Regions from separate parts of the Paraburkholderia sp. BL23I1N1 genome, predicted to be linked through region 1. Evidence: riboswitches for the same ligand, from Rfam matches in the RefSeq annotation. Region 1 holds a riboswitch; the other holds the start of a gene.
What was found. Region 1 has a riboswitch for glycine ahead of gcvT (glycine cleavage system aminomethyltransferase GcvT). Riboswitches for the same ligand answer to the same signal wherever they lie in the genome.
Positions count from the first base shown of each region.

Region 2: it holds a riboswitch for glycine, as region 1 does, so the genes downstream of both, B0G76_RS25635 (D-amino acid dehydrogenase) here and gcvT (glycine cleavage system aminomethyltransferase GcvT) in region 1, are expected to answer to the same signal.

Region 1 is NZ_RAPV01000002.1:278,831-293,761, forward strand. Features, by position in the region: gene B0G76_RS33915 (UvrD-helicase domain-containing protein) at 1-1,664, opposite strand, end outside; gene B0G76_RS33920 (oxidoreductase) at 1,948-2,997, shown strand; gene B0G76_RS33925 (hypothetical protein) at 3,202-3,555, shown strand; glycine riboswitch at 3,699-3,800, shown strand; glycine riboswitch at 3,834-4,005, shown strand; gene gcvT (glycine cleavage system aminomethyltransferase GcvT) at 4,086-5,204, shown strand; gene gcvH (glycine cleavage system protein GcvH) at 5,270-5,650, shown strand; gene gcvP (aminomethyl-transferring glycine dehydrogenase) at 5,745-8,675, shown strand; gene B0G76_RS33945 (alginate lyase family protein) at 8,792-9,925, shown strand; gene B0G76_RS33950 (L-serine ammonia-lyase) at 9,954-11,342, shown strand; gene B0G76_RS33955 (thiamine pyrophosphate-binding protein) at 11,559-13,277, shown strand; gene B0G76_RS33960 (hypothetical protein) at 13,381-14,001, opposite strand; gene B0G76_RS33965 (hypothetical protein) at 14,010-14,282, opposite strand; gene B0G76_RS33970 (branched-chain amino acid ABC transporter substrate-binding protein) at 14,520-14,931, opposite strand, start outside.
Region 2 is NZ_RAPV01000001.1:5,480,113-5,495,043, reverse strand. Features, by position in the region: gene B0G76_RS25655 (YceH family protein) at 1-39, opposite strand, end outside; gene B0G76_RS25650 (helix-turn-helix domain-containing protein) at 277-849, shown strand; gene B0G76_RS25645 (GNAT family N-acetyltransferase) at 862-1,389, shown strand; gene B0G76_RS25640 (LysE family translocator) at 1,499-2,131, opposite strand; glycine riboswitch at 2,316-2,409, shown strand; gene B0G76_RS25635 (D-amino acid dehydrogenase) at 2,584-3,795, shown strand; gene B0G76_RS25630 (BON domain-containing protein) at 3,932-4,204, shown strand; gene B0G76_RS42535 (hypothetical protein) at 4,307-4,513, opposite strand; gene B0G76_RS44090 (hypothetical protein) at 4,545-4,667, opposite strand; gene B0G76_RS44085 (hypothetical protein) at 4,990-5,115, shown strand; gene B0G76_RS25625 (HAD family hydrolase) at 5,138-5,842, opposite strand; gene gnd (phosphogluconate dehydrogenase (NAD(+)-dependent, decarboxylating)) at 5,865-6,914, opposite strand; gene B0G76_RS25615 (sugar efflux transporter) at 7,134-8,456, opposite strand; gene B0G76_RS25610 (DUF2628 domain-containing protein) at 8,633-9,013, opposite strand; gene B0G76_RS25605 (thioredoxin family protein) at 9,287-9,607, shown strand; gene B0G76_RS25600 (class I fructose-bisphosphate aldolase) at 9,651-10,670, shown strand; gene B0G76_RS25595 (CheR family methyltransferase) at 10,774-14,931, opposite strand, start outside.

The sequences.
Region 1 (14,931 bases):
GTGTCGCCGAGGCCGTCGGCGGTGTCGTAGCCGGTTGCTTCGCCATTCCCGGAACCGTCCGAGCCCGCGGGCTCAGCCTTGGTGCCCTTGCGCTTCAACCATTCCATGAACTCGAGCACGTTCTGCCACTTGGACTGCGCCTGACGTTCGTCGAACGCGTCGTACAGATAGGCTTCGTAGTGGATCGCGTCCATCAGTTCGTCGAGCAGCGGGCCGGCGGCATCTTTCTCGGCGCGGTCGGTGAGGCGCTGCATGAAGTCGCAGAACACGCGCATCGGTTCAATCTGACGCGGCGACAAACGGGCCTCGATGCCGCCCATGTACACCGCTTCGAACAACGACACCTTCGCCTGGCCCGCAAACGAGCCGAGCGCTTCGAGCGTCGTATTGCCGACGCCGCGGCGCGGCGTGGTGATCGCGCGGATGAACGCGGGGTCGTCGTTCGCGTTGGCGATCAGGCGCAAATACGCGCAGATATCCTTGATCTCGGCTTTGTCGAAGAACGACTGGCCGCCCGACAGCACATACGGAATCCGCTCGCGACGCAGCACCTGTTCAAAGATGCGCGCCTGAAAATTGCCGCGATACAGGATCGCGTAGTCGCGGAAATTCGCGCGCCGCTCGAACTTGTGCGCGGACAGTCGGAACACGACGGACTCGGCCTCGTGCTCTTCGTCGTTGCACGGTGTGACAGTGATCGTGTCGCCCATGCCGTGTTCGGACCACAGCTTCTTTTCGAACAGCTTCGGGTTGTTCGCGATCACGTTGTTCGCGGCCGTGAGGATACGCACCGTCGAACGGTAGTTCTGCTCGAGCTTGATCAGATGCAGCTTCGGAAAATCCTTGCTGAGCTGCCCGAGATTTTCGAGCGTCGCGCCGCGCCAGCCATAGATGGCCTGATCGTCGTCGCCGACCGCCGTGAAGGCCGCGCGCTTACCGGCCAGCAGTTTCACCAGTTCGTACTGGCACGCGTTGGTGTCCTGATACTCGTCGATCAGAAGATAGCGCAGCTTGTTCTGCCAGCGGTCGCGTACCTGCTCGTTCTTCTCGAAGAGTTCGGCGGGCAGACGGATCAGGTCGTCGAAATCGACCGCCTGATACGCATGCAGCGTCGCCACGTAATTGCGGTAGACGATGGCAGCCTGATGTTCGTCCTCGTTCGCGGCGATCGCGATCGCCTGCTCGGGCATGATCATGCCGTTCTTCCACAGCGAGATGATCGACTGGATCTTGCGAATGAAGCCCTTGTCCGTCGAGCCGACCTGCTCCTGGATCATGCCGAAGCAGTCGTCCGAATCCATGATCGAGAACTGCGGCTTCAGGCCGACGTGTTCCGCTTCCTGCCGCAGAATCTGCACGCCGAGCGAATGGAAAGTGCAGACCGTCAACTGGTTGACGGGCACTTTGCGGCCTTCCTTGCCGGGCGTGGTAAGCGTCTTGCCTTCGAGCAGCTTGCCCACGCGCTCGCGCATTTCCAGGGCGGCCTTGTTCGTGAACGTGACGGCGGCGATGTGGCGCGGCTCGAAGCCTTTGGCTTCGATCAGGTGCGCGATTTTTTGCGTGATCACGCGCGTCTTGCCGCTGCCTGCGCCGGCGAGCACGAGACACGGACCGTCAAGATAACGGACCGCTTCATTTTGAGCGGGGTTCAGGCCTGCGGACATCGTCTGTGGATGGGTAATGCGGTTGAGGGCGCCTGGTTGCGGAATCGCGAGACCGAAGGCCCGGGGGCATGCTGCGCGGGGGCGGCAGCTGGAACAGCGCCGCGTGTGCTGCGGGCTCCAGCTCGCTCCGCTTTCGCGCGAGAGGAGCGATGTTAACACGGATATCGCCGACAACCGCCCTCGACAACGCTGACAGTCCGCCTTGGGGACATGCCACAATTACGCCGTTGCGCGCCGTCGCCGCGGTGGCAAAACGGCGCGCCGTTTTTGCAGGAAGACACGCATGTCCGTATCGCTGAAGATTGGATTGATGGGTTACGGTTTTGCTGGCGCGACCTTTCATGCGCCGGTGATCGAGCACTGCGGGCGCGCGAACATCGCGGCCATCGCGACGAGTCAGCCCGAACACGCGCTGGCCGATTACCCGCATGCAAAGGTGGTGGCCGATCTCGACGCCCTGCTGGCGCTCGAAGAAATTGACTGTGTTGTGATCGCGACGCCCAACGACACGCACTTCGACCTGGCGCGCCGCACGCTGGAGGCGGGCAAGCACGTGGTGGTCGACAAGCCGGTCACGCTGACCGCCGCCGACGCCCATACGCTCGCCAACATCGCGCTCGCCCGGGGCAAGCTGTTCGTGCCCTTTCACAACCGCCGCTGGGACGGTGATTTTCTGACCGTGCGGGATCTGCTTGCCGGCAGAGAGCTGGGGCGCATCACACAATACGAATCGCATTTCGACCGTTTCCGGCCGGAAGTTCGGCAGCGCTGGCGCGAGGAAGCTTCGCGCGGCGGCGGTTTGCTATTCGATCTCGGACCGCACCTGATCGATCAGGCGCTGGCATTGTTCGGCGCACCGCAGACCGTGTCTGCGACGGTTCGGACGCATCGCGACCAGGCCAGCGCGCCGGACTACGTGCATATCCAACTGGGATACGGCGAGTTCGAAGTGGTGCTGCATGCAAGCGCGCTGACCGCGCTCGTCGCGCCGAGGTTTGCGATTCACGGCACGCAGGGGAGCTACGTGAAATACGGGCTCGATACGCAGGAAGATCAGTTGAAAGCGGGCCTGCGCCCTGGCGACGAAGGGTTCGGCGCAGACAACACGGCGGGCGTGCTGCGCGTACTCGAAGACGGTCAGGAAGTGGAGCGGGAAGTGCCTACGCGCAACGGCGAATATGTCGGCTTCTATATTGCCTTGGCGGATTCGATTCAGAACGGCGTGAAGTTCCCTGTCAGCGCTCAGGACGCGGTCGACGTGATGACGATTATCGAGCTTGCCGCCCGAAGCTCGGAAGAAGGCGCCCGGCTACCGTTCGAGCGTATTCGCTGACTGACTGTTTGCCTACGGGGCGCTTTCTGACTATCTGGCGGCGGCATGCGAACCATGCCGCCGCCAAAGCCAAAAAGCCTGACAACCCCGAAAGGAACATAACGTTACAAATAACCCCGCCTTCCCGGTCAGCGCGAATCCCCGGCTATCCGTTGCTACCCCAGTAGCACCACACACACAACGACAACGACTTCCGGAGAGTCCATGCCCCGTATCGTCCGCGCAGTAGCAGCATGCGCCTTGCTCAGCTCCCTCGCCGCCTGCGTGGTGGCGCCCCAGCAACCCGCGCCGGCGCCGCGCCCTAACCCGCAGCAGATCGCGGATCAGCGCTTCAACCAAGTGAACGGCCGTATCGACAACCTGAGCCGCCGCATCGACGCTCACGTCAACCAAGGCTACTACCCGCCCCCGCAAGGCGGCGCGTTGCACCATCGCCTCGACGTGATCCGTCAGGAAACTCGCGACATGGCGGCACAACACGGCGGCGGTCTTTCCGGCGACGAACAGCGCGTGCTGAACCAGGAACTGGACAACGCGGCACACGCCATCGGCGAATAATCGCGCCGGTTCAGGCACTGAAGCAAACCAGCGCGGGCATCACGTCCCGCGCTTTTTTTTTGATATCCGCGAGCCCGCAGCGCCAACCGCCATACCCGTTACGGGCCTTTATTTGACAAGCCTCCGGCCCTCGCGTACATTCGCCGCACGCGTCGGGAGAGCGTGCTGGCCGCAGAAAATCGCAGGCCGCGCCGCCGAAGGGGCATACCCGCAAACTCTCAGGCAAAAGGACCGACCGCGTCGAAAAACCCGCGTCCAGGCAGCATCAAGACATGGATTTTTCGCACTCTGGAGAGCGGCAGTAGCCGTCTGCGTCGCGTACGTCGAACGTATATCGAGCAGATTCTGGCAGGCTGCCCACCGAAGGGGCGCGCGTTTCACCGTGGCGATGACGGCTTCAACATCGCACGGCAGCGCAATCTCTCAGGTATCGAGGACAGAGGGGTCATGCAACGCAATCGCTCGCAGGCATTAGCCGCGAGGCGTAGCGCCGCATGGCCTTTTTTGTTTCGCGAGACGCCTGAGGCCCCATGACCGAACTCAAACACACCCCGCTCAACGCCACCCATCGTGCGCTCAACGCCCGTATGGTCGATTTCGGCGGCTGGGACATGCCCGTCAACTACGGCTCGCAGATCGACGAACACCGCGCCGTGCGCACCGACGCCGGCATGTTCGACGTCTCGCACATGTGCGTTGTCGACTTCACCGGCGAGCGCGTGCGCGCCTTCTTCGAATTCGCGCTGGCCAACAACGTCGCCAAGCTGCAAACGGCGGGCCGCGCGCTCTACTCCTGTCTGCTGAACCCGAATGGCGGCGTGATCGACGATCTGATCGTCTATTACTTCGGCGAAAATCATTTCCGCGTGGTCGTGAACGCCGGCACCGCCGAGAAAGACATCGCCTGGTTCGGCCAGCTCAACGCCGAAGGCAGCTTCGGCCTGACCATCACGCCGCGCCGCGATTACGCGATCGTCGCCGTGCAAGGCCCGAACGCCCGCGAAAAAGTCTGGCAAACCGTCCCGGCCGCACGCGCCGCCACGGAAGCCTTGAAGCCGTTCAACGCCGCGCGCGTCGAAGGCACGCCGTTCGGCGAACTCACCGTCGCCCGCACCGGCTACACCGGCGAAGACGGCTTCGAAATCATCGTCCCGGCGAATCACGTCGTCGCACTGTGGAACGCGTTGCAAGCGCAAGGCGTTCGCCCGGCGGGTCTTGGCGCGCGCGACACGCTGCGCCTCGAAGCCGGTATGAACCTGTACGGCCAGGATATGGACGACAACGTCTCGCCGCTCGACGCCGGCCTCGCCTGGACCGTCGATCTGACGTCGCCGCGCGACTTCGTCGGCAAAGGCAAGCTCGAGGCCGACGGCTCGCAGGCCGCGTTCGTCGGTCTGATCCTGCTGAAGGACAACGGCAAGGCGGCTGGCGTGCTGCGCGCTCATCAGAAAGTCGTCACGCCGCAGGGCGAAGGCGAAATCACCAGCGGCACTTTTTCCCCGACCATGCAGGAATCAATCGCCTTTGCACGTGTGCCGAAAGGCGTGCAACCGGGCGACACCGTTCACGTCCAGATTCGTGACAAAAACGTTCCCGCAAGCGTGGTAAAACTGCCGTTCGTACGCAACGGCAAGGTGCTCGCTGTTTAAGCAGCCGGCGCGTGCGTCAGTCCACTTTTAAGTTTTTAACGAATCACACCGCATAGGAGCATCCGATGAGCATCCCGGCCGATCTGAAATACACCGAATCGCACGAGTGGGTCCGCACCGAAGCGGACGGCACGCTGACGGTCGGTATCACCGACCACGCGCAGGAAGCGCTCGGCGACATCGTCTTCTTCGAAGTCCAGGAACTGGGCAAGACCGTGAGCGCGGGCGAAACCGTTGCCGTGATCGAGTCGGTGAAAGCCGCCTCGGATATCTACGCGCCGGTTTCGGGCGAAGTGATCGAAGCGAACCCGGCCGTCGCCGACACCCCGGACGGCGTGAACAGCGCGCCGTACGAGAACTGGCTCTTCAAGATCAAGCCGGCCGCGGACGCATTGCTGGATCGCCTGATCGACGCGGACGCGTACTCGAAGTCGATCGGCGCCTGATTCGCCGCACGTTGCACCATTACGTTTAAACCCGACAGGCGCGGCGCGTCCGATTCGATCATCGAACGGACGCCCGCACCGGCAGGAACACCTCATGAAGCTCGAACACCCGGATCGTCTGATGAACCGCACTCCTCTCTCGCTCGCCGCGCTCGAAGTGCACGACGCCTTCGCTGAACGGCACATCGGCCCGGATTCGGCCGACCAGCACGCAATGCTCGAAGCCCTCGGCTTCGCGTCGCGCGCCGCGCTGATCGACGCCGTCATTCCGAAAACGATCCGCCGCAGCGAAGCACTGCCGCTCGGCCCCTTCGTGCAGCCGAAGAGCGAGGCCGAAGCGCTCGCCGCGCTGCGTGAGCTGGCGGACAAGAACCAGGTGTTCCGCTCGTACATCGGGCAGGGCTACTACAACGCGCACACGCCAGCGGTGATCCTGCGTAACGTGCTGGAAAATCCGGCGTGGTACACCGCGTACACGCCGTACCAGCCGGAAATCTCGCAGGGCCGTCTGGAAGCGCTACTGAATTTCCAGCAGATGATCGTCGACCTGACGGGTCTGGCGATTTCGAACGCTTCGCTGCTCGACGAAGCCACCGCCGCCGCTGAGGCGATGACGCTGCTGCAACGCGTCGGCAAGCCGAAGTCGAACGTGTTCTACGTCGCCGACGACGTGCTGCCGCAAACCATCGAAGTGGTGAAGACGCGCGCCACGCCGGTCGGCATCGAAGTGAAAGTGGGTCCGGCAGCGGAAGCCGCGAACGCGAATGCGTTCGGCGTGCTGCTGCAATACCCGGGCGTGAACGGCGACGTGCGCGACTACCGCGCGCTCGCTGACGCGATCCACGCTGCGGGCGGCCACGTGGTGGTCGCCGCCGACCTGCTCGCGCTGACCGTTTTGACGCCGCCGGGCGAATGGGGCGCGGACGTGGCCGTCGGCAACACGCAGCGTTTCGGCGTGCCGGTCGGTTTCGGCGGCCCGCACGCGGCTTACCTCGCCGTGCGCGACGAATTCAAGCGTCAGATGCCGGGCCGGCTCGTTGGCGTGACCGTCGACGCACAGGGCAATCCGGCGCTGCGTCTCGCGCTGCAAACGCGTGAGCAGCATATCCGCCGCGAGAAGGCGACCTCGAACGTGTGTACCGCGCAGGCGCTGCTCGCGATCATGGCCAGCATGTACGCCGTCTATCACGGCCCGCACGGTCTGAAGACGATCGCGCTGCGTGTGAACCGTATCGCCGCGTTGCTGGCCGCCGGCGCGAAGAAGCTCGGCTACACGCTGGTCAACGACACGTTCTTCGACACGCTCACGTTCGAAACCGGTGCACGCACCCAGGCACTGCATGACGCTGCGACGGCCAAGCGCATCAATCTGCGCCGCGTGAGCGACACGCGCGTCGGCATCTCGATCGACGAAACCACCACGCGCAGCGATCTGGCCGATCTGCTCGCGGCGTTCGCCCAAGCGGCATTTGTCGACGAAGTCGCGCAAATCGACGCGCTCGATGCGGCGCTTCCCGCAGAGAGCACTGTGCCCGCCGCGCTTGAACGCACCAGCGCGTACCTCACGCACCACGTGTTCAACCGTCATCATTCTGAAACGGAAATGCTGCGCTATCTGCGCAGCCTGTCGGACAAGGACCTCGCGCTCGATCGCTCGATGATCCCGCTCGGTTCGTGCACGATGAAGCTGAACGCGACCTCGGAAATGCTGCCGGTCACGTGGCCCGAATTCGGTCAGATTCACCCGTTCGCACCGGCTGAGCAAACCGTCGGTTACCGCGAAATGATCGATCAGCTCGAACAGATGCTGATCGCGGCCACCGGCTATGCAGCTGTCTCGCTGCAACCGAACGCCGGCTCGCAAGGCGAGTACGCGGGTCTGTTGATCATCCACGCTTACCACGCGTCGCGCGGCGAAGCGCATCGCAATGTCTGCCTGATTCCCGCTTCGGCGCACGGCACGAACCCGGCGTCGGCGCAAATGGCCGGCATGCAAGTGGTCGTGGTGGCGTGCGACGCGCAAGGCAACGTCGATATCGAAGACCTGAAGAAGAAGGCCGCTCAGCACGCTGAGAAGCTCGCGGCGATCATGATCACGTACCCGTCCACGCACGGCGTGTTCGAAGCGAACGTCCGCGAAATCTGCGAGATCGTGCACGCGCACGGTGGCCAGGTCTACGTGGACGGCGCGAACATGAACGCCATGGTCGGCCTGTGCGCCCCGGGCCAGTTCGGCGGCGACGTCTCGCACCTGAACCTGCACAAGACCTTCTGTATTCCGCACGGCGGCGGCGGACCGGGCGTCGGTCCGGTCGCCGTCGGCGCGCATCTCGCGCAATTCCTGCCGAATCAGCTTGCAACGGGCTACGAACGCGCGCCGAACGGTATCGGCGCTGTGTCGGGCGCACCGTACGGTTCCGCCTCGATCCTGCCAATTTCGTGGATGTACATCGCGATGATGGGTGCGAAGAACCTCACGGCCGCCACGGAAACCGCGATCCTCAACGCCAACTACGTCGCGAACAAACTCGCGCCGCATTATCCGGTGCTGTACTCGGGCCCCGGCGGACTGGTCGCACACGAGTGCATTCTCGATCTGCGCCCGATCAAGGAAACCAGCGGCATCACCGTCGACGACGTCGCCAAGCGTCTCGCCGACTACGGCTTCCACGCACCGACCATGAGCTTCCCGGTGCCGGGCACGCTGATGGTCGAGCCGACCGAATCGGAATCGAAGGAAGAACTCGACCGCTTCATCGAAGCGATGATCGCGATCCGCGAGGAAATTCGCGCGGTGGAAGAAGGCCGTTCGGACCGCGAAGACAATCCGCTCAAGCATGCACCGCATACGGCGGCGGTGGTCATCGCGAACGAATGGAAGCATGCGTATGCGCGCGAAACCGCCGCGTATCCGCTGCCCACACTGATCGCGAAGAAGTACTGGCCGCCAGTCGGCCGTGCGGACAACGTGTACGGCGACCGCAATCTGTTCTGCTCCTGCGTACCGATCGCCGACTACGAGTAAGTCCGGCCTTGACCGCGCATCGCCTGAAGGTTGTAAGCAGGCGTTGCGCGGTTCTGTCGCTTGTGTCCGCAAACGGCTAACATCACACACCGAATCAGCCAAACGAGGAGTTTCGCATGGCGCGAAAGGTGCGATTGATGCAAAGCCGGACCGAAACAAGGCGAGTCCAGACGTGGCAACAGGCCTGCGCGCTACTGTTGGCAGGCGCAGCGGTGCTGCTGCTGCCGCTGCGGCAGGCGCAAGCCGCGATGAATTTTTGTGCGGCGCCCGCGCTGCAAACCAGCGAGCGCACGAACGCCGATCCCGGCGTCAAGGCACTGGTGAGCAATGTGCAGGCGCATCTGAACGACCCGCCGCATGCCGTGGCGAAACTGCATACCGAAGGCACGCTGCCGCACGAGGGCATCTACGATCAAAGCGTCGAGGCGGAGAAGGATCTCGATCTGTTGCGCGACGCCGCGCTCGCCTGGCGCGCAACCAGCGACGATCGCTATCTGAAGCTGGTCGACCGCTTGCTGTATGCGTGGGTCACGACTTATCAACCCAGTTTCAATCCGATCGACGAAACCCGTTTCGAAGGCCTGATCCTCGCCTATGACATGACCGCAAGCGCGTTGCCGGTGAAGACGCGCAATGCATCGATGGCGTTCCTGACGAAGCTTGCGAGCGGCTATATCGCGCAAATCGACGCGCGGCCGCGGCCGCTCACCGGCACGTTCAAGAACAACTGGCAGAGCCACCGGATCAAGCTGATCGCGATGGCCGCGTTCACGCTGGATAACCGCAAGATGATCAACGCGGCGCAGCGTTTGTTCGACGAACATATCGGCGACAACATCGCACCGGACGGCTCGACGGTGGACTTCGCCGAGCGTGACGCCTTGCATTACGTCACCTACGACCTGCAGCCGCTCGTGACCGCCGCGCTCGCCGCGCGCCGCCACAACCGCAACTGGTTGCCGGAGAAGGGGACGAATGGCGCCTCACTGGCGGCCGCGCTGAACTGGCTCACGCCGTACGCGGACGGCAGCAAGACGCATGAAGAATTCGTGCATTCGAACGTTCCGTTCGATGCCAAACGTCGCGAGGCCGGTTTGCCCGGCTATTCGGGTCAATGGGATCCGAAAAACGCGACGGAACTGTTTCACCTGGCGGCGCGTCTCGACGGACGCTATACGCCGATCGCGCTGCAGCTCGCACCGACGCCGCCCGCGTGGCTCGCCGTGTGCTTACCGCTGCCAGCGCGCTAAACTTACTTTTATCAGCAGGGAGCAGTAAATGGCAGTCAGCGTGTTCGACCTCTTCAAGATCGGCATTGGTCCGTCCAGCTCGCATACGGTCGGGCCGATGCGCGCCGCGCTGATGTTCGCGCAAGGGCTCGAACGCGACGGGCTGCTTGCGGCGACGGCATCGGTGAAAGTGGATCTGTACGGTTCGCTCGGCGCGACCGGCAAGGGGCACGGCACGGATCGCGGCGTGATGCTCGGGTTGATGGGCGACGCGCCCGACACGGTCGATCCGGACACGATCGCGCAACGGCTGGAAGCGGTGAAGGCGTCGCGCAAGCTCGCCTTGCTCGGCACGCACGACGTGCCGTTCGTGCAAAAAGATCACATTTCGTTTTATCGCCAGGCGCTATCGGAGCATCCGAACGGCCTGAAGCTGCGTGCGTTCGACGCGCAGGGCGAGACGCTGCGCGAGTCGACGTATCTATCGGTGGGCGGCGGTTTTGTGGTGACGGCGGGCGCGCCGAATACGAAGGTGCTGAGTGCCGTCGAACAATTGCCGCATTCGTTCCGCAGCGGCAACGAATTGCTCGCGCTGTGCAAATCGACCGGCAAGAGCATCGCGCAATTGATGTGGGACAACGAACGCGTCTGGCACACGGAAGAAGAAACGCGCGCGGGCTTGATGAAGATCTGGGACGTGATGCAATCGTGCGTGTCGCGCGGTTGCGGCATCAACAATCCGGATGCGGACGGTACTTTGCCCGGTCCGTTCCAGGTGAAGCGTCGCGCGCCACAGTTGTATCGCGCCTTGTCGAGTAATCCTGAGCTGGCGCTGCGCGATCCGCTGTCGATGGTCGACTGGATCAATCTCTACGCCATCGCCGTGAACGAAGAAAACGCGGCGGGCGGGCGCGTGGTCACGGCGCCGACCAATGGCGCGGCCGGCATCATTCCGGCGGTGCTGCATTACTACACGCGTTTCATGCCGGGCTCGAATCAGCAAGGCGTGATCGACTTCCTGCTGACGGCCGCGGCAATCGGCATTCTGTACAAGCTGAACGCGTCGATTTCGGGCGCGGAAGTGGGGTGCCAGGGCGAGGTCGGCGTGGCCTGCTCGATGGCCGCGGGTGCGCTCGCGGCGGTGATGGGCGGCACGCCTGAGCAAGTCGAGAATGCTGCCGAGATCGGCATGGAGCATAACCTCGGACTCACGTGCGATCCGGTCGGCGGAATGGTGCAGATTCCGTGTATCGAGCGCAATGCAATGGGCTCGGTGAAGGCCGTGAATGCAGCGCGTATGGCGCTACGCGGTGACGGTACGCATTACGTCTCGCTGGACTCCGTGATCAAGACGATGATGCAGACCGGCGCGGATATGAAGACGAAGTACAAGGAAACGTCGCGCGGTGGGTTGGCGGTGAATATTGTCGAGTGCTGAACGCTGCGTTCCAAAGCGATTGATGACGCGGGCTTCGGCCCGCGTTTTCGCTTTCGTTTCCGTTTTCGCGTTCGCTATCGGCAGATGGGAAGGTTGGGCTGCGCCGTGACATCGGCCGCGTTGTCGGCGTAAGCTGTCGAAGCGCCCATCGGCGCCTTTCAAGCCGATGCGGCAACATCCGATCGCACCCATGCACCATCTGGAGGCTTCATCGCAATGTCGCTGCCGAATGCTCCCGTTTCCGCTTCTCCTGCCGCCCAAACCACCGGCGCGCGTCTCGTTGTCGATGCCTTGCTGACGCACGGCGTCGAACGTGTTTTCTGCGTGCCCGGCGAGAGCTTTCTCGCCGTGCTCGATTCGCTGCACGACGAAACGGACCACATCCAGACCATCGTCTGCCGGCACGAAGCGGCAGCCGCGAACATGGCTGAAGCCGTCGGCAAATTGACAGGACGTCCGGGCGTCGCGATCGTGACGCGCGGACCCGGCGCGACGCATGCATCGATCGGCGTGCACACCGCGTTTCAGGACTCAACGCCAATGATCCTGCTGATCGGTCAATGCGCGCGCGAGCATCTCGACCGCGAGGCCTTCCAGGAAATCGACTATCGGCGCATGTTCGGTCAGATGGCCAAGTGGGTCGCGCAAATCGACGACCCGAAGCGCATTCCCGAATATCTGAGCCATGCATTTCACACGGCGACGTCGGGGCGTCCGGGGCCGGTCGTGTTGTCGTTGCCGGAAGATGTGTTGAGCGATGCGTGCGAAGCCGTTGCCGGTGCGCCGCGGTATAAGCGCGTGGCGGCGTCGCCTTCCGCGGCGCAAATGGAAGAGTTGCGCCGATTGCTGGAAGCCGCGCAACGACCGATGGTGATCGCTGGCGGCAGTGGTTGGACGCCTGCGGCATGTGCCGACCTGCAACGCTTTGTCGAGAATTGGCAATTGCCGATCGGCCTCGCGTTCCGCTTCCAGGACACGCTCGACAACGAGCATCCGAACTACGCGGGCGATGTCGGCCTTGGTATCAATCCGGAGCTTGCTCAACGTATCCGCGATGCGGATCTCCTGCTTACGCTTGGCCCGCGATTGGGCGAAGCAACGACGAATGGCTACACGCTGCTCGATATTCCAAAGACGAAGCAAATACTGGTGCACGTGCATCAAGGCGCGGAGGAACTTGGCCGCGTGTACGCGGCGGACTTGCCGATCGTCTCCGGCATGCCAGAACTTGCGGCACTGCTTGCGGCATTAAAGCCGTCTTCCGAGAAGCTCGCATGGACCGGCGCGGCGGAAGAAGCGCACCAGGCGTATCTCGACTGGCGCAAGCCGCGTCAGATTCCCGGCGACGTGCAAATGGGCGAAGTGATCCAGCAATTGCGCGCGCATCTGCCGGAAGACGCGATCCTCACAAACGGTGCGGGCAACTACGCCACGTGGCTGCATCGGCATTTCTCGTATCGACATTTCCGCTCGCAGCTTGCGCCGACCAGTGGCGCGATGGGCTACGGTGTACCAGCGGCGATTGCGGCGAAGTCGCTGTATCCGCAACGCGCAGTCGTCGCATTAGCTGGCGACGGCTGTTTCATGATGGCCGCGCAAGAACTGGCGACGGCGATGCAGTACGACTTGCATGTGATCTTCATCGTCGTGAACAACAACCACTTCGGCACGATCCGGATGCATCAGGAACGGCACTATCCGAATCGCGTACACGGCACCGGTCTCACGAATCCTGACTTCGCGGCGTTCGCGAGATCGTTCGGCGCGCACGGAGAGATCGTGGAGCGGACTGAGGATTTTCTGCCTGCATTGCAACGCTCGATAGAAGCGAAGCGTGCAGCGGTGATCGAGATTCGCATGCCGCAGGAGGCGAGCACGCCGGGCGCGACGTTAGAGCAGATTCGGGAGCAGGGGAGGAAGCTCCGAGGGGAGTAATGAAGTTGCCTTGCGGCCGGCATGCATAGCGAAAAGCACACAAGAGAAAGCCCTACGGTTCAAGTGAACCGCAGGGCTTTTTTGTACCCACCGAGCCCGTGGCTTAAGCGTATATGACCGACAAAGCCCCAAGCTCTTTCATCAGCGCAGGCTTGTGAGATTCGATCACGTCGGATTGGATTTGATAGATCACAGACTTGATGACCTCTGTCTGACTCATGGTTGTCTCGTGCATCAGCATCTTGATGTCCTCGGCGATGCGTGGCGTCACCTTCATCGAAAGTCGTCGCCGTGCAGCGCCGCGCCGCTCCTTGAAGCGCTCAGTCGCTGACTTATGCGCCTCGATCAGCCGTGCCCGCGGATATTCGCCGGATGCAAAACGATGCAGATAGAGCGTCATGAGCACCTTCCGAAACTCGGTCGAGCTCGCGTTGTCGACCATATAAGCCGCCAGGTCGAGAATATCCAGATAAATGGCGGGCAGTTGTGCCTCGATCGGCCTGACTTCCTTCTGCCGCGCTTCGCGAATGGCCGGCGTGGATTGCGCTGGAACAGCCACCACGTGGTCGCAGACGTCGCACACCGTCGCGAGAATATTCTTCACCTCACCTTTGCCGTCGCTGAAAGGCACGTCACGCCGCGCAAAGGTCGTACTCACAAGCTGCTTGCAACGATGACAGATTGCCTTGCTCTTCTCGCCTTCTTCGTAAAGTTTGATCTTCATGGCTTCACTCACTGGTGCACGCTGATAAACACGGTTTCCGGATCGCCCACGAAGTAGAACTGCACGTACCAGCCGCCAGACTCAATGATATGGACATCGATTGACGGAACGCTGTGGTGAGGTGACGAACTGTATTGCATGCCATCGCTCCGCGTGATGAGGGTCTCGACGAATTGAGCGGTGACCTGCCCGGTCGACAGAAGGTTTTTCACGCTAATGCCCGAGCGGGCCTCATGCTGGAACTTCCCGGATCTGAGCGCTGCGATGACCGCGCGCTTCACTTGCCTGTACTTGCTTGGTATCGACAACCGCACCTCCAATTATACGACATGTCTCGTATAAAAAGCGCTTTACTGATTTCGCGCCACCCGCGGGAATTGTCGATGAATTCTTTTTCGGGAGAAGGCTAACTAGTCGGTCTCAAGCCAGGCTCAAGCAAGAAGCACAAGCTCGAAGCGTCATAAAAAAACCCCGCCGAAGCGGGGTTCCTGACGTCAAAGCAAGCAGCAAAAAACCGCTTACTTCCCGCCCACGCTTTGCAGCGTCGTCCACTTGCCGTCGACAACCTTGTACAGCGTGATGCCGCCGTTCTTCAGGTCGCCCTTGCCGTCGTATGCGAGGTTCGCTGCCGTCACTGCCGGCATCGAGGTCTTCGCGAGCAGCGGCAGGTACTTCGCCGGATCGGTCGAGTTAGCCTTCTTCATAGCGTCGAACATGGCCATTGCGCCGTCGTAAGCGTACGGCGAGTACGTTTGCACGTCTTCGTTGAAACGCTTCTTGTACTTCGCAACATAGTCCTTGCCGCCCGGCATTTCTTCCAGCGGCAGGCCGGCGAGCGATGCCACCGTGCCGTTCGCAGCGTCACCCGCGAGCTGGATGAACGTCGGCGTGTGAACCATTTCGCCGCCCATCAACGGAGCCTTGATGCCC
Region 2 (14,931 bases), on a different contig from region 1:
GATGGAGGGACGGGAAACAGCGTCGGGAGTGGAGTTCATAGAGGATGTCGCGGCAGGCGCCGCCGGGTCTCGTGGAAGGTGTGCCTGATCGATGCACAGCCCTGTTGCATAGCCGGGCGGCAGGTTTTGGATTGTGGCCACTATGATAAACGCCCCGGTCGCTCGCGGTGCACCTATCTCCGCCATGGTCTGGTGCGCCCCGAACACGTCCACACGTCGGCATCCGCATTTTTTGCGCCGTTGACGAATTTCCATATTCGAGATAATTTCCCGAATATGAAAAAAACACAACCTGACGACAACGTCATCGACCGTCGCATCGCCCAGCGTCTGCGCGCGTTGCGCGCCGAGCGCAACTGGTCCCTCGACGATCTCGCGAAGCTCAGCAACATCAGCCGCGCCACCCTGTCGCGCCTCGAAAACGCCGCCGTGAGCCCCACGGCGAGCGTACTGGGCAAGCTTTGCGTCGCCTACGGCTTGCCGATGTCGCGCCTCATGCACATGGTGGAAGAAGACTTTGCGCCGCTGGTGCCGCGCGAGGCACAAACCGTCTGGACCGACACGAGCGTCTGCTTCCGGCGCCGCTCCGTGTCGCCACCGGCCCAGGCGTTGAGCGGCGAGGCGCTGGAGTGCGAACTCGATGCCGGCGCGCGGATCACGTACGACGCGTCGCCGAGAGCCGGCCTCGAACATCATCTGATCCTGCTCGAAGGGCAATTGCAGATCACCGTCGACGGCCGGAGCCACGACCTGCAACCCGGCGACTGTCTACGCTACCAGTTGTTCGGTCCCAGTGCTTTCGTCACGCCCGCGCACAGCGCGGCCCGCTACCTCCTCTTCATTGTCTGAGTTCGAGCCACCATGAGCGCAACCGCCATCACGAGCTTTTCCGCCGACGACCTCGTTCGCCATCTGCCCGAACTCGGCGCGCTGCTGCATGCCTGCGTCCATGACGGCGCGAGCGTCGGTTTTGTCCTGCCGTATAGCGTCGAAGAGAGTGAAGCGTTCTGGAGCGGCAAGGTGCTGCCGTCGCTGCGCGCAGGTGGGCTCGTGTTGCTCGTCGCGTGCCATGGCGAGTCGATCGCCGGCACTGTGCAACTGGACTACGACACCATGCCGAACCAGCGTCACCGCGCCGAGGTGCGCAAGCTGCTGGTCCGCCCCGCGTTGCGCCGCCAGGGCATCGCCAAAGCGCTGATGACGGAACTGGAGCGCCGTGCGCACCAGTTGCAGCGCAGTCTGCTGACGCTCGATACGCGCACCGGCGACAAGGCCGAGCCGCTTTATGCCGCGCTGGGTTACCAGGCTGTTGGTGTGATCCCGCAGTTTTGCCGCGACACGCTGGAGGAGCGGCTTGATTCGACCACGATCATGTACAAGACGCTCTGAGTGCGGCGCCAGTGGGCCGCCCGTGATGCATGCTCAAAGCGGACGATACGCAATCAGGAAGCCCGCGATGAAGACTCAGGCGAGTCTTCAATCTGCGCTTTAGCATGCTTTAGCGGCGCGCATCGAACGCGATCCGCACGGCCAGACCGGCAAGCACGGTGCCCATCAGCCAGCGTTGCACCAGCAGCCACACCGGCCGCCCGGCGAGAAACCCGGCGATCGAACCCGCCATGCTGGCAATCAGCGCATTGATCGTGACGGCGATCACGATCTGCACGCAACCAAGCGCGATCGATTGCGTCAGCACGCTGCCATGCGACGGCGAAATGAATTGCGGCAGCAGCGACAGATACATCACGGCGATCTTCGGATTCGCGAGGTTCGTGATGAGGCCCATCGTGAAGAGCTTACGGCGGCTGTCGTGTGGCAGGTCGCGCACCTGGAACGGCGAGCGGCCACCCGGCTTGACCGCCTGCCACGCCAGGTACAGGAGATAAAGCGCGCCGCCGAAACGCAACGCGTCGTACGCGTAGGGCACCGTCAACAGCAGCGCCGTGATGCCGAACGCCGCGCAAAACATGTAGAACACGTAGCCGAGCGCGACGCCGCCAAGCGACACTAGCCCGGCACGCCGCCCCTGGCAAAGCGATCGCGAGATCAGATAAATCATGTTCGGGCCGGGCGTGAGCACCATGCCGAGCGAGACAAGGGCGAAGGCGAGCAACGTTGTGGCAGCGGGCACGGCGGTCTCCTCTGTGAATTGAAGTCGGGCAGTGCCGCCAAATATAGCCGATGCCGCCAATTCAAGCCTTTAATCCGGGCATAAATCCGCACATAAAAAATGGGCATTGCGCGCGGCTTCACAGGAAATGTTACAGGAAACACTTGCGAGGAAGTTTTTTGCCCGGTATCGTCGAGCCGTTCTGCAATGCAGCGCGGGAGAGATCGTCAGAGGGTTGTGACGACGCCGACGGAGCAACCGCCCCGGAAACTCTCAGGCAAAAGGACCGCGCAGCTGGAACATCTGGAGAGCGGCGCCGTGCGCGCCCACCGAAGGGGATTCCCTGCATACCGCTTGCATCGCGCGCGTAGGCTCACGGGAAGAAACTCTCAGGTACATGGACAGATGGGGCATCGACGCCGGTTTCGAAATGAAATCGACACCGGTGATGCTCAACTACTCTGGATCATGTCATGTCACGAATCGCCATTATCGGCGCCGGCATTACCGGCGTCACGACTGCTCACGCCCTGGCGCAGCGCGGCCACGACGTCACCGTGTTCGAACGTCATCGCTATGCTGCGATGGAGACCTCGTTCGCCAACGGTGGCCAGTTGTCCGCCAGCAATGCCGAAGTCTGGAACAGCGCGGCCACCGTGTTGAAGGGCCTGCGCTGGATGCTCACGCGCGACGCCCCGCTGCTGCTCAATCCGATGCCCACGTGGCACAAGTATTCGTGGATGGGCGAGTTTCTACGTCAGATTCCGCGCTATCGCGCGAACACCGTCGAAACGGTGCGGCTCGCGATTGCCGCGCGCGAGCATCTGTTTTCGATTGCCGAGCGCGAGGGGATCGACTTCGATCTGGAGCGGCGCGGCATCTTGCACATCTACAAGACACGCAAGGAATTCGACGCGGCGAGCAAGGTGAATGAAATGCTGCACGAAGGCGGCCTGGATCGCAATCCAGTGACGTCGAGCGAATTGCACGCGATCGAGCCCACGCTGCAGGGCGATTTTTTCGGCGGGTTCTTTACGCCGTCGGATTCGACCGGCGATATTCACAAGTTCACGCGCGGGCTTGCCGATGCGTGCGTGCGGCACGGCGTGGAGTTTCATTACGACGCGGAGATTACGGCGATCGAGCAGCCTGCTGAGGGGCGATTCTCGCTGAGCGTGAATCTGGCTGGCGAACCGCAACAGTTTGCGTTTGAGCAGATCGTGGTGTGTGCCGGCGTGAAGAGCCGGGACTTTGCGGCCATGCTCGGCGATCACGTCAACGTGTACCCGGTGAAGGGCTATTCGATCACCGTCTGTCTCGACGATGAAGTCAGTCAGCAGCAGGCGCCCTGGGTGAGTCTGCTCGACGATAGCGCGAAGATCGTGACGAGCCGGCTCGGTGTGGATCGGTTCCGGGTTGCCGGTACGGCGGAGATCAATGGGTTCAACCGGGATATCCGCGCGGATCGGATTGCACCGCTGGTGGATTGGACGAGGCGCTATTTTCCTGACGTGTCGACTTCGAAGGTGATTCCATGGGCGGGGTTGCGGCCTATGTTGCCGAGTATGTTGCCGAAGGTTGGGCGCGGGAAACGGCGCGGCGTTTTTTATAACACCGGGCATGGGCATTTGGGGTGGACGTTGTCGGCAGCGACGGCGCAAGTTTTGGCGGGGGCGATTCAGTAGGCGATTTTTTCGCCGCAGGCCCGGTGTCCGCAAGGACACCGGGCCTGTCAGAGATTGGTGTCCATGGGCCCGGCCAAAGGCAAAACCACCCGCATCTGTTAGTGTTCTCTAACCCCGGCAGCTCGATGGAGCCCACATGCCAAAATCCCGCCCGGCTGCGCACAGAGCAGGCAATATCGCGGGCAGCACGCGCCTGACCGACGGCCAAATCGCCGCCGAAGCCAAAACGCGGTTAGCGTGGGACGCGGCTGTTCCCCAGAACGCCATCAAGGTCAAAGTCTCCCACGGTCGCATCACGCTGCTGGGTGAACTTCACCGTGACCAGCAAAGAACCGCGGCACTCCAGGACGTCACCCGCCTGTTTGGCGTAGCAGGCGTCGTCGACCACACCACGATCAAAGCGCAATAGCATCAGTTGGGAAGCGGTCGATCCGATTGCCTGCCCGAACGTTGGTTAGCACCCCTTCGACTGAATGTTGACAGCAGCTTCGTTGGTGTTCAGCTCAAGGCTCTACGCCTCCTCTTTCTCGTTCCGCTTTGGTGGCTGGTAGCGCCATTTGCTCGCATTGGGGTCGTTGCGCGCGTCGTCGCGTTCACGTTGTTCGGCGCGCGCTTCATCGGCACGGCCAAGTTCGGCGCGCCGGTCGCGCACGGCGGCCGGCGAATCGGCCTGACGCAACGGCGACGCCGAACGTTTCGGAGAAGGTATTGATGACATGGTGCCTCCCTTTTCGAGGATGTGGAACGAATCAACGTTTCTTGCCGGTCCAGCGACGGTCCGGACGGTGTAGGAGACGAAGCTGACGCAGGTATATCGAAGCGCCTAACATCAGCGCCATGCCCGCCACGATGCCCCGGATTGCGGATGTCATGATTTTTCCTTGGCCCGCCGGCCGCACAGCGCTTGATCGCCTGCGACATGAGGGCGGGCATCCGATTGCGCGCGCGACTGCTTTTGAGCGAACCGGGTTGCGACAAGCCCTAAGCAAGGATCATGCGCTCAATTGACCGCTGTGTCTGTAAGCCATTGGAGCGGTGGGCCGTAAAGCCGTTGGCGCGGCCGAGGCCGCCGATCTTGCGCTCGACTTTAAGCGAGCATTAAGTGATTACGATTAAGCTCTTCATGCTAAATGCGCGACGGCGGACCGCATCTGGCGCGTTTTGCCCTGCTCGCCCATTGCCGGAACGGCCACCATGTCGACACCCAGCCGCCTCAAAACGCCTCTGATTCTTGCTCTCTCGCTCGTGCTGTTGTGCGCCGGCGTGGCCGTTCTGGTGGGCGTGTTCGGCTTGCTGGTGAAACTGCTGGGGCCGGCCTGACGGGCCTCGGAAGGCGGAAAACCTAAGCGCCCCCTGCCGTCCCGCCGCTCAGAAGCATATTGACGTCGATATCGGCGAGCTCCCCAATCCGCTCGATCGTCACGTCCGCGGGCGGATTGCTGGAAATCTCCTTGGGATCGAAAGCGTAGTGCCCCTGGCGAGGAAATACCGTAGTCAGCCTTTCTCCCCAGGACTTCTTCATGGCCGTCAGTATCCGCAACTTGTCGTCCACCATCACGTACTGCCGGGCCGGATAACACTCCATCACCTGATCGAGCATCTGCTCCTTATGGATGTAGATCAACACCCGCCCCTCGACCTCGTCCCATAAGCCCGAGCGGGCAATCTTGCGCGGTTGGAACACCACGTCGCCGTCGGACAGAATCACTGCGGGCCCCTGCTTCGATACGTGTTTGATCGCATCCAGGGCCCCCGGATACAGCCGGTTCGCAAACGGATAGTCGATCAGAAACGATGACATCAACAACAGGCGCGTGTCGCGCGGGTGCTCCCACCGATACCGCTGCAATGCCCCAAGGTAATCCGCATAGCCCAGCTCGGCGCGCAAGTCTTCAAAAATTTCCCAGTATCGCGTGCTGTTCTGCTCGCCGAACTCGCGAATCATGTGCGCACGTAAATCGGCCAGTACATGATCGTTGTCCAGCAGCGTGTTATCGCAATCGAACAGAAACACGACGTCGTGAGGCGTAGCGTGATCAGCTTGCATCGTGGCTCCCATGTCCCATGAATTAGCGCTTTGGTTCATCGGCCGGCGCGGCCGGTTTCTCGGCGTGACCGCCGAAGTCGTGCCGCATCGCCGACAACACCCGGTTCGCAAAATCCGCCTCGCCCCGCGAACTGAAACGCGCGAAGAGCGCTGCGCTCAGCACCGGCGTGGGCACGCCTTCGTCGATCGCGGCCGCCACGGTCCAACGCCCTTCGCCCGAATCCGATACGCGTCCTGCGTAGCTTTGCAGGTCGGCGTCGTTGACGAGCGATCCTGCTATCAGGTCCAGAAGCCACGAACCGATCACACTGCCGCGCCGCCAGACCTCGGTGACCTCGGCGAGATTCAATTGGTATTGGTAAAGCTCGGGGCGGCGCAGCGGCGACGTTTCGGCATCGGCTTCGCGCGCGTGTTTGCCGGCGTCGGCGTGGCGCAGAATGTTCAGGCCCTCGGCATACGCGGCCATCATTCCGTATTCGATGCCGTTGTGGACCATCTTCACAAAGTGCCCCGCCCCCTGCGGACCGCAATGCAGGAAGCCCTGATCGGCCGTACTGGCGCCTGGCGTGCGGCCTGGTATGCGACCCGGCGTGGCGGGCGCCGAGCCCGCACCGGGCGCGAGCGTCGAGAAAATCGGTTCGAGCCGCTGCACGACCTCGGCCTCGCCGCCGATCATCAGACAGTAGCCGCGCTCACGGCCCGCGACGCCGCCGCTCGTGCCGACGTCCACATAGTGAAGCTGACGCTTCGCCAGATCGGCGCCGCGACGAATGTCGTCGTGGTAGTAGGAGTTGCCGCCGTCGATCACGATGTCGCCGGGTTCCAGCAAGGGCACGAGGTTCTCAAGCGTCTTGTCGACCACCGCGGCGGGCACCATCAGCCACACCGCGCGCGGCTTTTGCAGTTGCGCGACCAGGTCTTCGAGCGAAGCAGCGCCCGCGATGCCCTCCTGCTTCAGTTTGTCCACCGCGGCCGGTTGCACGTCGTAAGCGATGCAGTGCTGACCGCCCTTCGTCAGACGGCGCACCATGTCCGCGCCCATGCGTCCCAATCCAATCATGCCTAGCTGCATTTCTCGCTCCGGAAAGTGTCTCGTTGCGCGCTTCGAGCCGGTTCGGCGTACTGGGGCCCTGCCGCGTGCTTCATCCGCGGCAAGCGGCTCTCCTGACTGCAGGTGCGTTTGATCTGATCCGACGGACAGACGGTAGCAGTCTCGGATCGTCCGTGCAGTGAAGCGGGCATCCCCGCCTGCACTGAACGACGATACGCTTCTTTACGGGAACGGAGAACCCTAGCGCCGCTGCGCCTGAACCTTCCTGTATTGCGCGCGCGCAAAACGCTGCACCGCGCGCCACATCTGCGGATAGCGGTAACCCGGCACGGCGAACAGCACCAGCGCGCAAAGCGCCAGCAAGCCGCAGAACAGGAACGTGCCGCGATAGCTGAACGCCTCGACCAGCAAACCCGACAACACGCCCGACAGAATCGAGCCGACCCGCGCCGCATTGAAGAACAGCGCGGTCGCGCGGCCCGGCGCGTTCGGCATCAGATCCTGTACGTAGGTCATGCCGAGGCACGAGGTCACCGCGACCACGAACGCATTGAGTATCTGCATCGGGATCAGCGCGTGGACGTTGCCCGCCAGCGACATCGCGATGAAATACAGGGCGTGAACCGCCGCGCAGGCGCCCAGCCAGTTGGGCTTGTGCAGGCTCGACGATTTCGCGCCGAGCGCGAGCATCATCGGAATCTCCGTCAAGGCGCCGAGGCCGAGCATGATCGACACGTCCAGATGCGTGCCGTTCAGGCCGTGCACGATGTAAAGCGGCAGGACGATCATCGTGGCGTTCGCGGCGAGACCGAGCAAGGTGAGCGCCGCCACCGCACGGCGGATGTCATTCTGCGAAGCGACGCCCGGCAGGTCTTCGTGCGCCTCTTCGCCGGGTGCGATCAGCGGCGGCACGGTGATCGAGGCCGACGGCTCCGAAGCCGTGTCTTCCACCGTGTGATCGCCCAGGTGCCCTTGCGGCTCGCGCATGCGCCAGACGATCGCCGCGCAGGCCCCGAAACTCGCCGCCGCAAACAGGAAGAGCCCATAGAAGCCGGCACCGGCAAGCACCAGCGCGCCCACCGACGGACCGAACACCCACGCCGCCGAGAGAATGGTCCGCAAGGTGGCGCTCGCGAACGCGCGCTCCGCGGGGTCCGGCACCGGCAGCGCCGCGCGGCTGAACGAGAACACCATCGAGATGGCTGAGCCGCCCGCGCCGATAAAGATGATGCCCACCGCCAGCAACAGCCGGTAGTCACGCACCACGCATAAACATAGATAGCCCAGTGCGGCGGCCACCAGTGCCGCCAGCAACAAAGGCCGATGCCGTCCGCTCGCATCGCTCCACCGCCCGGCGAAGGTGCTGGCGAGCACCCCGCTGGCGGCGATCAGCGTCATGAAGATGCCGAGCTTGAGCGGCGTCATGCCGGCGCGCTCGACGCCGAACAGTGAGAGATAGGGAGCGGTGAACGACATCGCCACACCGAGCAAGAGGGTGGCGGCGGCCAGCGGCTTGAAGCCAGCGATGCGCAGCAGCTCGAAAAAACGGGCGGTTTTCAACACGGATGGCGGTGGGTCAGGGAGAGCGAGTTGGCGACGCGCCATGCGCCATGCGCGATACGCCGCGGACTTCGTGGCCGGAACAACTGGGGCATTATCGTCCTGGCTTGCGGGCGCGTAAACCTGCGGCGCCGCATCCCAAATTCGTGTTGCGCACCGTTATGCGCCATGTCGAACAATCAGGGGGTTTGCTCAGGGGGACGAACACGCGTGCCTTGAGGCCTGGCAATATCCACTCCCGTCGCACTGCCCTCACCCGCCGGCTGCACAACGATGTATCCGCTCTTTTCGAGCGTCCAGCGGTGCCATTGATTGCCATAGGCGCCACAGGCAACACCGAACACTACAGACAGCACCAGTCCGATCGTGCCGATCGTTTCACCCCACAAACCCGAGAAGAACAGCAGCGTATTGACCGCCAGCATGATGAATGTGGCGAACCACATTCTCTTCGACATGGCCCAGATGAAGCCCAGCAGCAACGCGCCCCAACTGAAGCCGGTGCCGACTGTGACGGTTTCGTCCTTGCCGGGGTGCCGAAGGTAGATCTTTTCTGCCATTTCCTTTCCTGAACGCGATGGTGCATCTAGATGCGAATCATGACGTCTAACATGTCGCGCTGACAAGACCATGAGTTTCTTTGAAATATGCGCGGTGAGGCACTGTTGAGCAATGCGCGAGATAGCCGCGTTACCCCGCCGTTTCGGGCCGGCACTGTGAGTCCACAAGGTCAATGAAAGCCCACGCTGCACGCAAAAACGTCCTCGCCCACGTCACTGACGATCCCGGCCATAGCTGCTACTCTTTACCCAATCAATCGGAGCACCGCACCCATGGCAAGCCAAATCCCCTATTCCCCGCAAGCGCCCTCGCGAGCCGAAGTCGACGCCCTGCCCGGCACCACGGTCATAGAATTTGGCACGAACTGGTGCGGTTTCTGTCAGGGCGCGCAAGCCTCGATTGCCAAAGCCTTCGAACCTCATGCCGGCATCCGGCATCTCAAAGTCGAAGACGGCCCCGGCCGCCCGCTCGGCCGTTCCTTCAAGGTCAAACTCTGGCCCACGTTGATTTTCCTGCGCGATGGCGCCGAGGTTGCACGTATCGTGCGTCCAGGCAGCGCAACGGACATAGCCGAGGCTTTTGCGTCGCTCTGACGCAAGACTTCATCCGCAAACCGGCTTCAAGGGAGTACACCTCATGGACACCCGTAGCGAGCTGCAAGCCACCGTCAATGCGATGGTCCAACCCGGCAAAGGTCTTCTCGCCGCCGACGAAAGCGGCCCGACCATCGCCAAGCGCTTCAAGACGATCGGCCTCGACTCCAGCGAGGAAAACCGCCGCGCCTACCGCAACCTCCTGCTCACCACGCCGGGGCTCGGCGCATTCGTGAGCGGCGTGATCCTTTACGAAGAAACGCTCGGGCAAAAAGCGGACGACGGCACGCCTTTTCCGCAAGTCGCCGCCAAAAACGGCATCGTGCCCGGCATCAAGGTGGACCTCGGCAAGATTCCGCTCGCGCTCGCCCCGGGTGACGAAATCACCGAAGGTCTCGACGGCCTCGCCAAGCGTTTCGTCGACTACAAGCGGCAAGGCGCGCGCTTTGCGAAGTGGCGCGCGGTTTACAACATCACGGCGAGCTTGCCGAGCCGCCTCGCCATCGAGGCGAATGCCGACTCCCTCGCGCGCTATGCGGCGATCTCGCAGGAAGCGGGCATCGTGCCGATCGTCGAACCGGAAGTGCTGATGGACGGCGATCACACGATCGGGCGCAGCGCGGAAGTGACCGAGGCCGTCTTGCGCGAGGTGTTTAACGCCCTGCACCGGCATCGCGTGGTGCTCGAACATATCCTGCTGAAGCCGAGCATGGTGTTGGCGGGCGCCGAACATGCGCAGCAGTCGGCTATGGCGGATATCGCGGCGCACACCGTGCGGGTACTCAGGCGCACAGTGCCGTCGGCGGTGCCGGGGATCGTGTTCCTGTCCGGCGGGCAATCGCCGGAAGAGGCAACGGCCAATCTCGACGCCATGAATCGCCTCGGGCCGCTGCCCTGGAATCTGAGCTTCTCGTATGGGCGCGCATTGCAGGAGCCGCCGCTACAGGCATGGAAGGGTCAGACGAGCAACGTCAAGGAAGCCCAGGCGGCGTTGCTCAAGCGCGCCCGTCTGAACAGCGCGGCGGCGCTCGGCAAGTACGACGCGGCGCACGAAAGGAGCTAGTATCTGCGCTGGGCAGCCGGTGCATGCCGCCGTTTGTCGGCAAGCTCGATCCCTGCCGAACAGGCTTCAACCGAAGCCGTCGGCAGGGACGATCAGACCCGACTCAACGATTCGCGGTGGTGGCGCGCGCAATCTTGTCGAGCAGCGCCTGCAACGAAACCGGCTTGCCGAGGTGGCCGTCGTAGCCGGCGCGGATGGCACGCGTAGCATCTTGCGGCCGGCCGAAACCCGTCAGCGCGAGCGCCGGCACCGAGGCGGTGGCCGGCAGTTTGCGCAGCGCCGTGATCAGCTCGTAGCCGTCCATGCCCGGCATGCCGATATCCGACAGGATCAGATCGAACTGCTGGTGGGCTGCAACAGCAAGCGCGTCAGAACCATTGGTTTGCGGCCACACTTGCGCGCCTTCAAGTTCGAGCAGACTCTGGAACGCCTGCAAACTTTCGACCGCGTCGTCCACCAGCAGAATCCGCATGCCCTTGAGCAAACTGGCGTCGCCCGGCATTTCCCGGATTTCGGGCTGCGCCACCGTGCTGTCGGCCGGCAGCCAGACGCGAAAACGCGCGCCCTTCCCGAGCCCGGCGGATTCCGCCTGCACATGGCCGCCATGCATTTCGGCAAGCTGTTTGACGAGCGCGAGCCCGATCCCCAACCCGCCGCTATGACGCCGATGCGCGCCCTCGGCCTGGCTGAACATGTCGAACACGTTCGGCAGGAAGGCAGGCTCGATGCCGCGCCCGGTATCCTGAACGTCGACAACCGCATAGCCGCCGTCGCGCGAGAGCGTCAGCTTCACCCGCCCGCCCTGCGGCGTGAATTTCACCGCATTGCTGATGAGGTTCCACAGAATCTGTTCGAAGCGCACCGGATCGGCGTCGATAAAGAACGGCTCGGACACGCCGTGCACGGACACATTCACGTGATGCGCCAGCGCATCGGCCTCGATCGCGCTGCCAACCAGCGCCGTGATCGCCGCGATATCCACGCGCGAGCGCTCCAGCGCCAGTTTGCCGGTGCGCACACGCGACAGATCGAGCAGGTCGTCGATAATCTTGGCGAGGCTGATCACCGAGCGGCGAATCGCATCGGCCGCATCGCGCACCACGGGCAGCCCTTGCGTCGACGGCGCGCGGTCCAGCATGTCCGCTTTCACGTGAATCAGGTTCAGCGGGTTCTTCAGTTCGTGCGACAGCACCGCGAGGAACTCGTCCTTCAACCGGCTGGCCGCCTCCACCTTCAGGCGCACCGAACGTTCAAGAGAAATCTTGCGCTGTTCGAGCGCCTCGGTGCCCTTGCGCTGCGTCAGATCGCGCACGATCTTCGCGAAGCCGCTGAAATTATCCGACGACACCTGCGTAATCACGCCGCTGCAATAGAGCCGCGAGCCGCTTTTGTGGATGTACCAGCGCTCGTCTTCGACACGGCCATCGTTCCGCGCACGCTGCCGTTCCGCTAGCGGTTCGTTGGCTTCGCGCTCCTCCGGCAAAAAGAGCCGGTCGAGCAATTGCCCCGTCATCTCGCTCTCGCTGTAACCGAAGATCCGCTCCGCCCCCTTGTTCCACGTCACCACACGGCCGTCCAGATCCTGCACGATGATCGCGAAGTCGTTGGTGCTTTGCGCGGCGAGATGCAAACGCTCTTCGCCTTGGCGCACCAACTGCTCGGCACGCCGCAATGCCGTGATATCGACGATGGTCAGCACCGCCCCTTCGATGTGATCGTCGGTGGTGCGATAAGGCGAGAGGCGCGTCAGGAAATAGCGGCCGTCGACGCCGCGAATCTCACGTTCGATCAGCTGCAGCGATTCGAAAACGGTGACCGTGTCCTCACCCATCTGCGGATAGTCGAGCCGGTGCGTGATGTCGTGCAGCGGGCGGCCCACGTCGGAGGGAATCACGTTGAACAGTTCGGTCGCGGCCGGCGTATAGCGCTTGATGCGCATCTGGCGATCGACGAACAGCGTCGCGATGCCGGTCGAGGCAATCACGTTCTGCAGATCGTCTGTGGCCTTGCCGGTTTCCTCGATCCTGGCCTGCAACTCGGCGTTGACGGTAAACAACTCCTCGTTCAACGATTGCAATTCTTCCTTGCTCGTCTCGAGTTCTTCAGTGGCCGCACGGAGCTCCTCGTTAATCGCCTGCAGTTCCTCGTTCGATGCCTTCAGCTCTTCAGTCGAGGCCTCCGACTGCTCGACTGTCGAGCGCAACTCCTGCTTCGTGCGATGCAGTTCGTCTTCGAGGTGCCCCAGCAGCGAATCCTGGGTGCTCGGACCGGCCTGCTGAACGAGTGGCGCGGGCGCGCCGGCTACGGTCTCTTCAAACAACACCAGCGCGAATTCCAGTGAATCTTCCGTACGCCGGTAGGGGCGCACGATGATTCGCACGTGCGCCTCGGACATGAACTCAATCGGCTCGGTCACGACCTCGCCCTGGCTGCGCAACGCCTGGAACAACGCGCCGCGCAGTTGCAGGCGCAACGCCGGATTCACCAGCATGACCAGGTTGTACGACGGCTCGCCGCGCACAAAGCGCAGGAAGCGGCCGGCGTGCTCGGACATATGCAGGATGTTCGCATCCATATCGACCACCACACTCGGCGGCGCATACAGCTCGAGAATGCGGTGATGCAAGGCCGAAAACGGCAGGCTTTGCGGCAAGGCCGGCGCCGGCCCGACGCTGGCGACGGCGCTCACTCCGTCGTGCTGTATCACCGGCATGCTGATCGGCGGGCGCACCGCGGTGGTGACCAGGTTCGCGCGATAGATGCGGTTCTTCTTATCGACCGGGGTGAACAGATCGCCCGCGGCCTCCGCGGATTCCGAGCTGCCGAGCAGCAAAAAACCGCCGGGTTGCAATGCAAAGTGAAACATTTGCAGCACCTGGTTCTGCACGCTGCGATCGAGGTAGATCAGCAGATTGCGGCACGACACCAGGTCGACACGCGAAAACGGCGGATCGCGCAGCACGTTGTGCACGGCGAACAGCACCTTTTCGCGGATGGTCTTGGTGACGCGAAAGTGCGAGCGTTCGGGCGTGAAGAACTGGCGCAGGCGCTGCGCGGAGACATCCGCGGTGATCGACTCGGGATAGATGCCCGCACGGGCGAACGCAATGGCCCGTTCGTCGATGTCGGTCGCGAATAGCTGGAACGGTATCCCTTCATGCCGCTCCGGATGATCGGCCAACAGCATGGCCAGCGAATAGGCTTCTTCCCCCGTCGCGCAACCGGCGATCCAGACGCGCACCGGATCATCTTCGGTTTTCTTCTGGAACAGCTTCGGCACGATCTCGTGCTCGATCACGTCGAAGGCTTCTCGATCGCGGAAGAAGTTGGTCACGCCAATCAGCATGTCCTTGAGCAGCGCCGGCGTTTCCTCGGGATGCGTGAGGACATAGTCCTGGTATGCCTGCAGATCGGGGATGCCGTTGACCTGCAGACGGCGTTCGATACGGCGCAGGATCGTGGCGCGCTTGTAGTGACGGAAATCGTGGCCGGTGCGGGCACGCAAGGTGGCGAGCACGCCGAGCAAAGCCCGCTCGGCGTTCGACGCGGGGGTGCCGGCCACAGCGTCTGGCTGCGCGACAGCCAGCGTTTCAGGTTCGTCGTCAGTGGGTGGCAGGCGGATTGCGCGGGCGTTGTCCGCAAGTTCGCGGAGCTTGCGCGGCATCTGTGCGGCCGGCAGCGAGAGGTCGATCATGCCGGTCGCGATCGCGTTCTGCGGCATTTCCGGGTACTCGGCGTCCCCCGGGTCTTGTGCAATCGTCACGCCGCCCTGTTCCTTGATGCGGCCGATGCCGGTTGCGCCATCCGCGCCCGTGCCCGACAGCACGATCGCAATGGCCCGCTCGCGGTGAGTGTCGGCAAGGCTGCGGAAAAACAGGTCGATGGCAATCGGGCGGGCACGTGACCGGTCAGCTTCGACGGGTGTCAGACGGCCGTTGTCGAGCGACAGATCGTTCGACGGCGAAATCACATAGACGTGATTTTTGTCGACCTGCACAGGGTGCAGTACCTGGCACACCGGCATGCCGGTCGCGTGTTGCAGAACCTGGTCGGCACTGCTGGCATGGTCGGGCGAAAGATGCAGCACGACCACAAAGGCCATGCCCATATCGGACGGGGCATTCTCGAAGAAGCGCAGCAGCGCCTGCACGCCGCCCGCGGACGCGCCGATGCCGACTACCGGAAATTCCAGCGAATGGGTGTCCGGCTCGCGCGCGTTTGCCGCGTTTGCCGCGTTTGCCGCGTTTGCCGCGTTTGCCGC